DNA from 2 places in the Kitasatospora sp. NPDC093558 genome. Region 2 is predicted to be linked to the other one. Evidence: riboswitches for the same ligand, from Rfam matches in the RefSeq annotation. Region 2 holds a riboswitch; the other holds the start of a gene.
What was found. Region 2 has a riboswitch for glycine ahead of gcvT (glycine cleavage system aminomethyltransferase GcvT). Riboswitches for the same ligand answer to the same signal wherever they lie in the genome.
Positions count from the first base shown of each region.

Region 1: linked by a shared signal. The riboswitch ahead of gcvP (aminomethyl-transferring glycine dehydrogenase) and the one ahead of gcvT (glycine cleavage system aminomethyltransferase GcvT) in region 2 are both predicted to bind glycine.

Region 1 is NZ_JBFBDY010000104.1:1,958-8,795, forward strand. It holds gene AB0O00_RS13515 (DNA polymerase IV) at 1-314, shown strand, start outside; gene AB0O00_RS13520 (MFS transporter) at 459-1,955, opposite strand; gene AB0O00_RS13525 (PRC and DUF2382 domain-containing protein) at 2,238-3,275, opposite strand; glycine riboswitch at 3,500-3,603, shown strand; gene gcvP (aminomethyl-transferring glycine dehydrogenase) at 3,844-6,744, shown strand.
Region 2 is NZ_JBFBDY010000074.1:9,562-16,399, forward strand. It holds gene glyA (serine hydroxymethyltransferase) at 1-463, opposite strand, end outside; gene gcvH (glycine cleavage system protein GcvH) at 548-922, opposite strand; gene gcvT (glycine cleavage system aminomethyltransferase GcvT) at 1,023-2,159, opposite strand; glycine riboswitch at 2,390-2,495, opposite strand; gene AB0O00_RS10955 (enhanced serine sensitivity protein SseB C-terminal domain-containing protein) at 2,744-3,538, shown strand; gene AB0O00_RS10960 (enhanced serine sensitivity protein SseB C-terminal domain-containing protein) at 3,655-4,578, shown strand; gene AB0O00_RS10965 (ABC transporter permease) at 5,042-6,031, shown strand; gene AB0O00_RS10970 (ABC transporter substrate-binding protein) at 6,086-6,838, shown strand, end outside.

The DNA of each region.
Region 1 (6,838 bases), on a different contig from region 2:
AGGCCGCGCTCGAACACGCCGGGGAGGAGAGCGAGGCCGCGGAGGAGCCGGAGGCGCCCTCCGTGCGGCGCTGGATGCCCGGGCAGGACGTCCACCACGCGGAGTACGGGCCGGGGTGGGTGCAGGGGAGCGGTGTCGGGCGGGTGACCGTGCGGTTCGAGACGCCGTGGAGCGAGCCGGGGCGGGTGCGGACCTTCTCGGTGGACGACCCCGACCTGGCGCCGTCGCGGCCGTTGCCGCTGGTCGAGGGGGAGGACTGGGGCGGCCGGCAGGTCGGCGACGGGGGCGACGACGGCGAGGAAGAACATGGCTGAGAACGCGCTGCGGCCCCACCTGGAAGGGGAGTACCAGATGGGGCCGCGTTCCGTTGCCGGTCCTCGGGCGGTCGCGATGCCCTCCCGACCGTGTGAGGACCGAGCCCCCGCGCCCTGTCCCTGAGCGCGGGGGCGGACGCCTCGTCAGGCGTCGGTCTTGACCAGCTTGTCGCTGGGGGCCTGCCCGGCCGGGGCACCGGAGGCGGTGACCGCGGGGACGGACTTGACGGTGCGGATCAGGAACGGGACGACACCGGCGATGATGCAGACCACGGCAGTGGTCCAGAACGCGTGCTTGTAGGCGTCCAGGGTCGGCAGCTGCACCGGGATCTTGATCGGGAGCTTCATGGTGTCGCCGGTCAGGATGGCGGTCATGACGGCGGTGCCGATCGCGCCGCCGACGGTGCGCAGCACCGAGTTCATGCCGTTGGCGATGCCGCTCTGCTCGACCGGGACGGCGCCGTTGATGTACGCCGGCATCGCGGCGAAGGCGAGGCCGATGCCGAGGCCGAAGATGGCGGAGGCGGTGTAGATGTCGCCCTCGTGGCTGTGACGCAGCGCCAGGTAGGCCATCGCGACGGCGCCGAGGACGCCACCGAGGACCAGCGGCAGACGCGGGCCGCGGCGGGCGATCAGCATCGCGCCGACCGGGGCGGCGACCATCGAGCCGATCGCGGACGGCAGCAGCATGACGCCGGCGTGCAGCACGGTGGCGGTGAAGCCGTAGTGGGCCAGCTTCTCGGGGGTCTGCGAGAAGTTGCTGATGACCATGAACGAGCCGTACATGCCGAAGCCGATCAGCAAGCCGGCCAGGTTGGTGAAGGCGACCGCGGGGCGGGACATCATGCTCAGGTCCACCAGCGGGTGGGCGACCTTGACCTCGATGACGCCCCAGATCAGGGCGACCACGGCGGCGACGGCGAACAGGCCCAGGGTCTTGGTGGAGGTCCAGCCCCAGTGGTTGCCCTGGCTGACCGCGACCAGCAGGGCGGAGAGCCAGCCGGCCAGGGTGAGGGCGCCGAGCGGGTCGGCGCCGCCCTCCTTGTCGGTCACCGGGTCGGTCGGGACGCGGAAGGCGACCAGGGCGACGGCGATCAGGCCGAAGACCAGGCCCATCCAGAAGATCGACTTGTAGTTCCAGTGCTCCAGCAGGAGACCGGTGGCGACCAGGCCGAGGCCGGAGCCGACGCCCATCGAGGCGCTGATGGCGGCGACGCCGCCGGTCACCTTCTGCTTGGGCAGCTCGTCGCGGACGATGCTGATCGCCAGCGGCATCACGCCACCGCCGGCGCCCTGCAGGACGCGGGCGACGATCAGCAGGCTGAACGAGTGGGTGCTGACGGCGAGCGCCGAACCGGCGACCAGACCGGCCAGCGAGATCAGCAGCATCGGCTTGCGGCCCCGGAGGTCGCCGAAGCGGCCCAGGAGGGGAGTCAGCACGGCGGCGGAGAGCAGGTTGGCGGTCATCAGCCAGGTGATGTTGGAGCCGGAGACGTCCAGTTCCTTGGCCAGTGACGGCAGGATCGGGACGACCGCGGTCTGCACCACGCTGAACGACAGCATCGCCAGGATGAGGGCCGGCAGGACCCGGGTGCTGCTCTGCTTCTCGGCCGCGGTGGTGGGCTGTGGTGCCTCACTCACGGTTGCTTCCTCCCGTACATAGTGAATGAACTGAAATAACCATGCAGGGAGATACTTCAGAGTGTCAAATATCGAGTGGTTAAGGTTTGGCAAAGGGGGAGCGGCGGGTGGGGGTTGGGGGGCGCCTGCGGCGGGCTGGGGGTGGGGGGTGGGGTGGAGTGGTGGGGTTTGGCAGAGGGGGAGCGGCGGGTGGGGGCGGGGGCGTCTGTGCTGGGTGGGGGGTGGTGGTCGGGGGCATGGGAAAGGCTCCCGGTGGGGGCCGGGAGCCTTTGAGGGGGTTGCTCAGGAGAGGGGGCGGAGGGAGGCTCCGTTGGGGGTGGGGGTGCCGTTGGGGGTGGCGGGGGTGTCGTCGTGGATCTCGACGTTCTCGCGGCGGAGTTCGTCGTGGATGACCTCTTCCGCCGTGTAGCGCTCGACGACGAGGCGGACGCGCTCGACCGGGGCGAGGTACTTGCGGACCACCGGGCGCTCCTCGCGCAGGGTCACCTCCTCCACCGCCTCGGCGATCTCCTTGTCGGTGAGGGCCGCCCGCTCGGCGTCGCCCACCGGCATCCGCTCCACCCGGACCCGCTCGCGGACCACCGGGACTCGGCGCTCGACCTGCTCGCTCGTCACGTACTTGCGCAGCTTCGCCGTGCCCAGCACGTGCCACTCGGTGGTGATGTCCAGCCGCTCCTCGCGGCAGGTGATCTCGACCGGGCCGCTGGGGGCGGACGGGGCCTCGGTCGCCGGCGCGGCCTGCGGCTTGGGCTGGACGCTGGGCTGGGCCGTGGGCTGGACGGCGGGGGATGGTGCGGTCGTGGTCGGGGCCGCCAACGGGGCGGCGGCGGGCGCGGGGGTGCTGAGGGTCCGCACGTTGGCCTCCGTGGCGGTCGTGGTGGGAGCGGTGGTGAGGGTGGTCGTGGTCATGGGGGCGACCGTCGTGGTGGTGGTGGCGGCCGCGGTGGTGCCGAAGTCGAGGTCGGGCTTCGGGGGCCCGGCGTCGCCGTTCGTCGGCCGGCCGTTCACGGGGGTGTCGAGGCCGTAGTAGCGGTAGAGCTGGAGCTCCTGGGCCGGCGACAGGTGCTGGCCGACGCCGAAGTCCGGCGAGTCCTTGACCAGCGACTTGTCGTACGGCACGCGGAGCTCGTCGCCGGAGAACTCGCTCGTGGTGAGCGGGACGAAGGCGTCCCGGCCGAAGATGCCGGTGCGGACGGCGGCCCACTCCGGCCGGCCGGTGGCGTCGTCCAGGTACACCTCGTCGACGGTGCCGATCTTGTCTCCGTTGCGGTCGACCGCCTTGTGGCCGATCAGGTCGCGGGGGTCGATATCGGTTTGCACTCTTTCCTCCAGTGCGCTGCGCCTGCGGAACGCCCGCAGGACGGCGGCCGGAGCACCCGAACCGTCCGCCACTTCACACCAAAAGCCATCAACCGGACGGCCGCGAGCGGGGTGCGGCCGGACGGGCTGCGGGGTGGGCCGTTCGGGGGACGCGCGTAGACCCCGAGTGACCGGACACACCCGTGATCGAACGGGCTCCCGCTGGTACCCTGGGCCCCGACCGCCGAGCCCGCTCGGGAGAGTCCCCGAAGGCGAAAACCGCTGGTCGGGGCGCCGAAGGAGCAACTCCTCCCCGGAATCTCTCAGGCATCCGTACCGTGTGGGATAGGTCACTCTGGAAAGCAGGGCAGGACCGCCGGCGAGGGAGCCGACGGCCACCACCCTCACCGACGGTGCAAGCCGGCGGGGCGCCCACGGCGCGCCGTGCGGGCGAAGCTCTCAGGTCCCGATGACAGAGGGGGAGGCCTGTCGGGTCCGCCCGCCAGCAGGCCCACCCGCTGTCCGCAGCGGTGCAGGCCGACCGGCGTGCGTACCCCCGCCGGTCCGTGACCAGGAGGCCTCGACCACCATGAACGCCCAGTCGAACGCGGGACGCCCGAGCGGCGCCGTCACCCTCACCGAGCTCGAGCAGGCCAGCCCCTTCGAGAACCGCCACATCGGCCCCGACGCCGCCGCGCAGGAGAAGATGCTGGCCCAGGTCGGCTACGGCTCGCTGGACGAGCTCGCCGCCACCGCCGTGCCCGAGGCGATCCGTTCCATCACGGGCCTGGACCTGCCCGCCGGCCGCAGCGAGGCCCAGGTCCTCGCCGAGCTGCGCGAGCTGGCCGGCCGCAACCGGGTGCTCCAGCCGATGATCGGCCTGGGCTACTACGGCACCTTCACCCCGCCGGTGATCCTGCGTAACGTCCTGGAGAACCCGGCCTGGTACACCGCGTACACCCCGTACCAGCCGGAGATCTCGCAGGGCCGCCTGGAGGCGCTGCTCAACTTCCAGACCCTGGTCTCCGACCTGACCGGCCTGCCCACCTCGGGCTCCTCGCTGCTCGACGAGGGCACCGCCGCCGCCGAGGCGATGGCGCTGGCCCGGCGCGTCACCAAGGTCAAGGGCGGCGTCTTCCTGGTCGACGCCGAGACCCTGCCGCAGACCATCGCGGTGATCAACACCCGCGCCGTGCCGACCGGTGTCGAGGTCGTCGTCGCCGACCTCTCCGCGGGCATCCCGGCCGAGATCGCCGAGCGCGGCGTCTTCGGCGTGCTGCTCCAGTACCCGGGCGCCACCGGTGTCGTGCGCGACCTCACCCCCGTCATCGAGCAGGCCCACGGCCTCGGCGCGATCGTCGCGGTCGCCGCCGACCTGCTGGCGCTGACCCTGCTCAAGTCGCCCGGCTCGCTCGGCGCCGACATCGCCTGCGGCACCTCGCAGCGCTTCGGCGTGCCGATGGGCTTCGGCGGCCCGCACGCCGGCTACCTGTCGGTGCGCGCCGAGTACGCCCGCTCGCTGCCCGGCCGCCTGGTCGGCGTCTCCGTCGACTCGGACGGCAACCGCGCCTACCGCCTGGCGCTGCAGACCCGCGAGCAGCACATCCGCCGCGAGAAGGCCACCAGCAACATCTGCACCGCCCAGGTGCTGCTCGCCGTCATGGCCTCGATGTACGCCGTCTACCACGGCCCGGACGGCCTGGCCGACATCGCCCGCCGCACCCACCGCTACGCCGCCGCCCTCGCCGAGGGCCTGCGGGCCGGCGGCGTCGAGCTGCTGCACGGCGAGTTCTTCGACACCGTGACCGCCGTCGTCCCGGGCCGCGCCGCCGAGATCGCCGCCGCCGCCCGCGCCAACGGCATCAACGTCTTCCAGGACGGCGAGGACCGGATCTCGGTCTCCACCGACGAGACCACCACCCGCGAGCACCTGGCCGGCGTCTGGGCCGCGTTCGGCGTGCCCGCCGTCGAGGCCGCCGAGACCGCCGAGGCGCTGCCCGCCGCGCTGCTGCGCGAGGACGAGTACCTCACCCACCCGGTCTTCCACAGCCACCGCTCGGAGACCGCCATGCTGCGCTACCTGCGCCGCCTGTCGGACCGGGACTACGCGCTGGACCGCGGCATGATCCCGCTGGGCTCCTGCACCATGAAGCTCAACGCGACCACCGAGATGGAGCCGGTGACCTGGCCGGAGTTCGGCCAGCTGCACCCGTTCGCGCCGATCGACCAGGCCCAGGGCTTCCTGACCCTGATCCGCCAGCTGGAGCAGCAGCTGGTCGAGGTGACCGGCTACGACGCCGTCTCGATCCAGCCGAACGCCGGCTCGCAGGGCGAGCTGGCCGGCCTGCTGGCCGTCCGCGCCTACCACCACGCCAACGGCGACACCCAGCGCGATGTCTGCCTGATCCCGTCCTCCGCGCACGGCACCAACGCGGCCTCGGCCGTGATGGCCGGCATGCGGGTCGTCGTGGTCAAGACCCTCGTCGACGGCGACGTGGACGTCGAGGACCTGAAGGCCAAGATCGAGCAGCACCGCGACAGCCTGTCCGTGCTGATGGTCACCTACCCGTCCACCCACGGCGTGTACGAGACCGAGATCACCCAGATCTGCGCCCTGGTGCACGAGGCCGGTGGCCAGGTGTACGTGGACGGCGCCAACCTGAACGCCCTGGTCGGCCTCGCCAAGCCGGGCAAGTTCGGCGCGGACGTCTCGCACCTGAACCTGCACAAGACCTTCTGCATCCCGCACGGCGGCGGCGGCCCGGGCGTCGGCCCGGTCGGGGTGCGCGCCCACCTGGCGCCGTACCTGCCGAACCACCCGCTGCAGGAGGAGGCCGGTCCGGCCACCGGTGTCGGCCCGATCTCGGCGGCGCCGTGGGGCTCGGCGGCGATCCTGCCGATCTCCTGGGCGTACGTCCGGCTGATGGGCGGCGAGGGCCTCAAGCACGCGACCCAGGTCGCCGTGCTGAACGCCAACTACATCGCCAAGCGCCTGGCCCCGCACTTCCCGGTGCTCTACACCGGTCCCGGCGGGCTGGTCGCGCACGAGTGCATCATCGACCTGCGTCCGCTCACCAAGGAGACGGGCGTGACGGTGGACGACATCGCCAAGCGCCTGATCGACTACGGCTTCCACGCGCCGACGATGTCGTTCCCGGTGGCCGGGACGCTGATGATCGAGCCGACCGAGTCCGAGGACCTGCACGAGATCGACCGGTTCTGCGACACGATGATCGCGATCCGCGCCGAGATCGAGAAGGTCGGCTCGGGCGAGTGGGCCGCCGACGACAACCCGCTGTGCAACGCCCCCCACACCGCCGCCACGCTGGCCGGTGACTGGGCGCACGGCTACTCGCGCCAGGAGGCCGTCTTCCCGGCCGGCGTGAACCCGGCGGACAAGTACTGGCCGCCGGTCAGCCGGATCGACGGCGCGTACGGCGACCGCAACCTGGTCTGCTCGTGCCCGCCGCTGGACGAGTACGGCGTCTGATCCTGCCCCGGCAGGTGTGACTGGCAGGGCCCCGGCGGGATGATCCGCCGGGGCCCTGCCCCGTTCGTGGGCTGCCCCCGCGCTTTGGTGGTGG
Region 2 (6,838 bases):
CGACCTGGCCGGTCTTCTCGTCCACGTGGTACGCGGCCACGTTGTAGAGCTTGCCGGAGAAGTTGATCTTCATGCCGTGGGTCAGGTGACCGCCGTGGGCCAGGCTCAGGCCCAGGATGGTGTCGCCCGGCTGGATCAGCGCGAACATCGCGGCGGCGTTGGCCTGCGCGCCCGAGTGCGGCTGGACGTTGGCGTGCTCGGCGCCGAACAGGGCCTTGATGCGGTCGATCGCGATCTGCTCGACGACGTCGACGTGCTCGCAGCCGCCGTAGTAGCGGCGGCCGGGGTAGCCCTCGGCGTACTTGTTGGTGAGCACCGAGCCCTGGGCCTCCATGACCGCCACCGGGGCGAAGTTCTCGGAGGCGATCATCTCCAGGGTGGTCTGCTGGCGGCGCAGTTCGGCGTCGACCGCGGCGGCGATCTCCGGGTCGAGGGAGTGCAGGGATTCGTTGAGAACCGTCATGGTGTGGTCTTCCCGGGGCGAAGGAGGGACGGCGGGGTGCGGGGGAGGGGCCACCGCGCTGCGGCCCCTCCCGTCACGGGCTGGTCAGCCGCCGATGAGGGCGGTGTACTCGTCGGCGTTGAGCAGCTCGTCGGTGGAGTCCACGCGGACCTTGAACAGCCAGCCGCCCTCGAACGGGGCGCTGTTGACCAGGCTGTTGTCGGCCAGGACGTCCTCGTTGCGCTCGACGACCTCGCCGGTCACCGGGGAGTACAGGTCGCTGACCGACTTGGTGGACTCCAGCTCGCCGCAGGTCTCGCCGGCGGTCACGGTGTCGCCCACCTCGGGCAGCTGCACGTAGACGATGTCACCGAGCGCGTCCGCGGCGTGCTTGGTGATGCCGACCGTCGAGACACCGTCCTCGGCGGCCGTCAGCCACTCGTGCTCCTTGGTGTACTGCAGGTGCTGGGGGTTGCTCATGGCGTCATTCTCCAGGATGGGAAGCGGGTACGACGAAGCGGGCCGCCGCGCGGACGGCTTCGGCGTGGATCAGTGGTTGACCGAGGGCCCGGGAAGATCCTCAGCGCGCGCGCTTGTAGAACGGCAGGGCGACGACCTCGACCGGCTCGTGCTTGCCGCGCACGTCCACCGCGACGGCGGTGCCGGGGGCGGCGTGGGCCGCGTCGACGTAGGCGATCGCGATCGGCTTGCCCAGCGTCGGGGACGGCGCGCCCGAGGTGATCCGGCCGATCGGCGTGCCGTCGGCGGAGACCACGGTGTACTCGGCGCGCGGCACGCGCTTGCCCTCGGAGACCAGGCCGACCAGGACGCGCGGCGCCCCACCCTGACTACGCAGCGCCTCGGCCTCGGCGGCGGCCTTCTCCAGGGCCTTGCGGCCGATGAAGGCGCCGTCGTTGGTGGTCTTGTCGAAGCGGACGACCCGGCCGAGGCCGGCGTCGAACGGGGTCAGGTCGGTGGAGAGCTCGTGCCCGTACAGCGGCATGCCCGCCTCCAGGCGCAGGGTGTCGCGGCAGGACAGGCCGCACGGCACCAGGCCGTGGCCCTCGCCGGCGGCGGTCAGCGCCTGCCAGATGGCCTCGGCGTCGGCCGGGGCGCAGAAGATCTCGAAGCCGTCCTCGCCGGTGTAGCCGGTGCGGGCGAGCAGCACGTCCCGGCCGGCCACCTGGGCGGGCAGGATCGCGTAGTACTTCAGGCCGGGCAGGTCGGCCTCGGTGGTCTTCGCGAGGATCGCGGTGGACTCCGGGCCCTGGACGGCGATCAGCGCGTAGGTGTCGCGGTCGTCGGTGACGACGGCGTCGAAGCCCTTGGCGCGGGCGATCAGCTCGTCCAGCACCAGCTGGGCGTTGGAGGCGTTGGCGACGACGAGGAAGGCGTCCTCGCGCAGGCGGTAGACGATCAGGTCGTCCAGGATGCCGCCGTCCTCGGCGCAGATCATGGTGTAGCGGGCGCGCAGCACGCCGAGCGCGGAGACGAAGCCGACCAGCGCGTGGTCCAGCATCTCGCCGGCCTGCGGGCCGGTCACGGTGATCTCGCCCATGTGGGACAGGTCGAACAGACCGGCCTTGGTGCGGACGGCGAGGTGCTCCTCGCGCTCGCTGCCGTATCGCAGCGGCATGTCCCAGCCGGCGAAGTCGGTCATGGTCGCGCCGAGGGCGCGGTGGAGCGCGTCGAGCGCGGTGAGGCGGAGGGACGACATGGCCTGGGAACTCCTCGGTCTGGGCACTCAGGGGTGCACGCGCCGGACCGGACCCGCTCGGGGACCGACCCCGCGCGCGGGCATGCGGCGGCGTGGGTCTCCCCATCTGTCGTCGAACCTGAGAGCTTCACCGCGCAGCGGCCCGTCGCTGTTTCCAGCTTTCCGGACAGGATGGCGGCTTGCACCGTGGGTGGGCGCACGACAGGCCGTGCGCCGCTTTCCAGATGTGCCTAACCCGTGCGGTAGGGGGGCCTGAGAGATTCCGGGGAGGACTTGCTCCTTCGGCGCCGGCCGTGCCGCCAGACGGGGCACTCCGGACTCTCCCGCACGGGGTCGAGCGGCCGGTATGGAGTTGGAGGGGGCCGACTGCGCACGACGCCGTCGGACGCGCACATCATGGCACGTCCGCGGCACCGATGGGAGAGGGGACCCGGTCACACACCACGGAAAGGAACAGGCGCCCCTAGGGTCTGCCGTCGATTTCCCGCCCTCCGGGCGGACGACGGGACATCGACGGCAGACCCTAGACTGCTGCGCGTCGACAGCAGTGGGCGGCCGACGGGCAGAGGGCGGTACAGGGGCGCATGGGGTACCCGGTGGAGCAGCAGCAGGGGTGGGGCGGCCCGGACACGCCGCCGCCGGGCGGGGCCTGGCCGGCCAACGAGCTGGAGCAGGTGCTCACCGCCGCGCTGGGCGATCCGGGTGCGACGCCGCGGGTGGTCGAGGTCCTGGCGCGCAGCCAGGTGTGGATCCCGCTGCCCGCCGGGGGCGACCCGCAGGGGCAGTCGCTGGACCTGCCGACCATCGAGCTCGGCGGCGAACCGTACGTACCGGTGTTCTCCTCGCAGGAGGTGTTCCTCCAGCAGGCGCCGGGGATGGCCTTCGCGATCGCGCCGGCCTGGGAGTTCGCCCGCGGGCTGCCGCTGGGCGTCGGCATCGCCGTGAACCCGGAGGCCGCCGTCGGCATCCCGGTGCCGCCGCAGGGCGTCGCCGAGCTGCGCCGCGGGCCGCGCGAGGACCGCTGGGAGGACCCCTCGGCCCCGACCGGTGGCCGGGTCGCGCTGCGCGAGCCCGTGCCGGGCGAGGACCCGGAGCACTTCCTGGCCGCCTGCCGCGGCGAACTCGCCGCGCTGCCGGGAGTGTTGACCGCGCGGCGCGCGCTCGCGAGCATCGAGGGCGAGCCGACCGTCATGTTCATCGGCGTGCAGCTGGACCCGGCCGCCCCGGCCGACCCGGCGGCGGTGAACGATGCGCTGGGCCGCGCGCTGGGAACCGCGCCGCTGCCCGGCGGCGTCCACCTCGTGCTGCTCGACCTCGCGGACGATCCGGTGGTCGACTGGCTGCTCACCCGGGTGCTGCCGTTCTACGCGCGGGTGTGACGGGGTTCGTTCGTAGGCACGTCGCCGTGGCGTCGGCCGGTGCCGCGCCATAGGGTGCGTGCAGACGGCCGACGGGCCGGTGGCCGGTGAGGAAAGAGGCGCGGCGAGGTGGGCGCATGAGTGCGGGAGCGGTGTCCGGTGGTGCACCGGGGCCCTGGGGCCAGGCACCGGCCGGGCGCCCCGGCGCGGATCCGGGGGCGCTGGAGCGCGCGCTGCGCGAGGTCGCGCCGGAGCGCTACGAGGCGTACGAGCAACTGCTCCGCGCCCTGGCCGAGGGCCAGGTCTGGATGCTGCTGTGGCACGGCACCCCGGGCAGCCCGGACGCCCAGTACGGGAACATGGAGATCAGCGGCCACGGCTACGCGCCGGCCGTCACCTCCCCCGAGCAGCTGGCCGCCTCCGGCTGGGCGCGCGCCCACGAGGTCATCTCCGGGCGCGAGATCGCCGCGTCGCTGTACCGGACCCGCTGGGGCCTGTGGCTGAACCCGCACGCCCCGGGCGGCGGGGTCGGCGTGCCGTGGGCGGACCTGCGGCGGATCGCGGCGGGCCTGGACCGGCTGCCGGCCGGGCCGCTGAAGCTCAGCGAGCCCCAGGTGAACGCCCAGCAGTTCTTCGCGCTGCTGGAGCACCAGGCGGGCGAGGTGCGGGCCGTCCGGGCGCTACGCCGGGCCTGGGTGCAGCCGGCCGTGGGCGAACCGTACCTGGCCATCGGCCTGGACCTGTACGACAGCTCCCCGCCGGCCGTGGAGGCGGTGCGGGCGCTGATGCAGCGGGCGATCGCGGTGGCCCCGGAGGGGCTGGCGGTGTCCACCGTGGCGATGGCGGACGAGTTCGACCCGGTGGCGCTGTGGATGCGGGCCAAGGCGCGGCCGTTCTACGACCGCGAGGCGGCCGGGCTCGGCCGGCCGACCGGTGCCTACCCGCCGGTGCCGCCGCCGGGCCACCAGGCCCCGCCGTACTACCCGCAGCAGACCGGTCCCGGCTGGCACGGGCAGCCGCAGCCGCCCCAGCGGCCGTGGCCCGGATACCCGGGGCGCTGACCTCCCAAACGGGCAAAACCCGATTACGGAAGCCGACTTGACGTCATGTCAGGTCGGCTTCGGCGTTTTCCGGACGACTTCGCGACCAGGGGTGTCAGGCATCTTGACACGGTTATCACGGCCATGTGAAGAGGGATATGCCAATGATCGTGCGGGTGCATGCACGCAGATCACAGTTGGGCATCTGTCGCTTGGCAGGGCTGGCGCAAGCCAGTTCGGATGGCAGAGAGTTCTGCGCAACGCACCGCGCGACTTCGGAACCCCACAAAGGTGAACGCGCACGCCGACCGCTCCAGCCACGCGACGCCCATCCCGCGTGGTGGCAGTGCCCTGTGCACGACGCACTGCCGCACTGCCGCGAAACCCCGCTCCTAAGCACCTCCGCACGTCCGCATAGCCGCACCGCCGAAGCCGGCGACCGGCACCCGTGGGCCGGCCACCGTCGGCGAGGGGACCAACTGACATGACCACATCCGTCACCACCGCCGGGAACGATCCGGAGGCACCCGCCCCCGCGAGCCCGGCCCAGAAGATCGAGGGCCGCTCCCTCGGCCAGATCGCCTGGACCCGTTTCAAACGGGACAAGCTGGCCGTCGTCGGCGGCGTCGTCGTGATCCTGCTGATCGTGCTCGCCGTCCTGGCCAAGCCGATCGAGGGGGTGTTCGGCCTCGATCCGGACGCCTTCAACCAGGACCTGCTGGACGCCAACCTCGGCGGTCTGCCGCTCGGGGACTGGGGCGGCATGAGCATGGACCACCCCCTCGGCATCGACCCCGTCAACGGCCGCGACCTGCTCGCCCGCGTCATCGAGGGCTCCTGGGTCTCCCTGCTGGTCGCCTTCGGCGCGACGCTGCTGTCCAACACCATCGGCACCGTACTCGGCGTGATGGCCGGCTACTACGGCGGCTGGGTGGACACCCTGATCAGCCGGGTCATGGACGTCTTCCTGGCGTTCCCGCTGCTGCTCTTCGCCATCGCGATCTCGACCTCGCTGCAGGGCGGTGCGTTCGGCCTGCACGGCCTCCCGCTGCACCTCCTGGTGCTGATCTTCGTGATCGGCTTCTTCAACTGGCCCTACATGGGCCGGATCGTGCGCGGGCAGACGCTCTCGCTGCGCGAGCGGGAGTTCGTGCACGCGGCCCGCAGCCTCGGCGCCCGCGGCCCGTTCATCCTGTTCAAGGAACTGCTGCCGAACCTGGTCGGTCCGATCCTGGTCTACTCGACCCTGCTGATCCCGACCAACATCCTCTTCGAGGCCGGCCTCAGCTTCCTCGGCGTCGGCATCCAGCCCCCGCAGGCCTCCTGGGGCGGCATGCTCAACGACGCGATCAAGTACTACCAGGTGGACCCCCAGTACATGGTGGTTCCCGGTCTGGCGATCTTCCTCACCGTGCTCGCCTTCAACCTGCTCGGCGACGGGCTGCGTGACGCCCTCGATCCCAAGAGCAACTGACCCCGCGTCAGGTTCCTTCACCGCCTCCACTTCCTCAAGGGGTTGATCTCACCCATGCGTAGGTCCCGTACCGTCGCGCTGACCGCGGTGGCAGCTGCCGCAGTCCTCGTCGTGACCGGATGCACGTCCAGCAAGACTTCAGGTGGCACCTCCTCCACCAACGCGTCCGGCGCCGGTGCCGACGCGGCCACCAAGGGGATCGTCAACGCCTCGGACAAGAAGGGCGGCACGGTCACCTACGAGATGAAGGGCACCCCGGACTCCTTCGATCCGGGCAACACGTACTACGCCTACATCTACAACTTCTCGCGCCTGTACGGGCGTCCGCTGACCACCTTCGCCCCGGGCCCCGGCGAGCAGGGCAACAAGCTCGTCCCGGACCTCGCGGCCGGCCTCGGCCAGCCCAGCGCGGACGGCCTGACCTGGACGTACAAGCTGCGCGCGGGCCTGAAGTACGACGACGGCTCCGCGATCACCTCGAAGGACGTCAAGTACGCCGTCGAGCGCTCCAACTTCGCGCCGGATGTGAACTCCAACGGCCCGACGTACTTCCACGACCTGCTGGTCGACAACGACACGCCTTACCAGGGTCCGTACAAGGACAAGGAAGGCGGCCTGAAGTCGATCGAGACCCCGGACGACCTGACCATCGTCTTCCACCTGAAGCAGCCGTTCGCGGACTTCGACTACCTGGTCAGCGCCCCGCAGACGGTCCCGGTCCCGCAGGCCAAGGACGACGGCGCCGGCTACGTGAAGCACGTGGTCTCCTCGGGCACCTACAAGTTCGCGTCCTACGACGACGGCAAG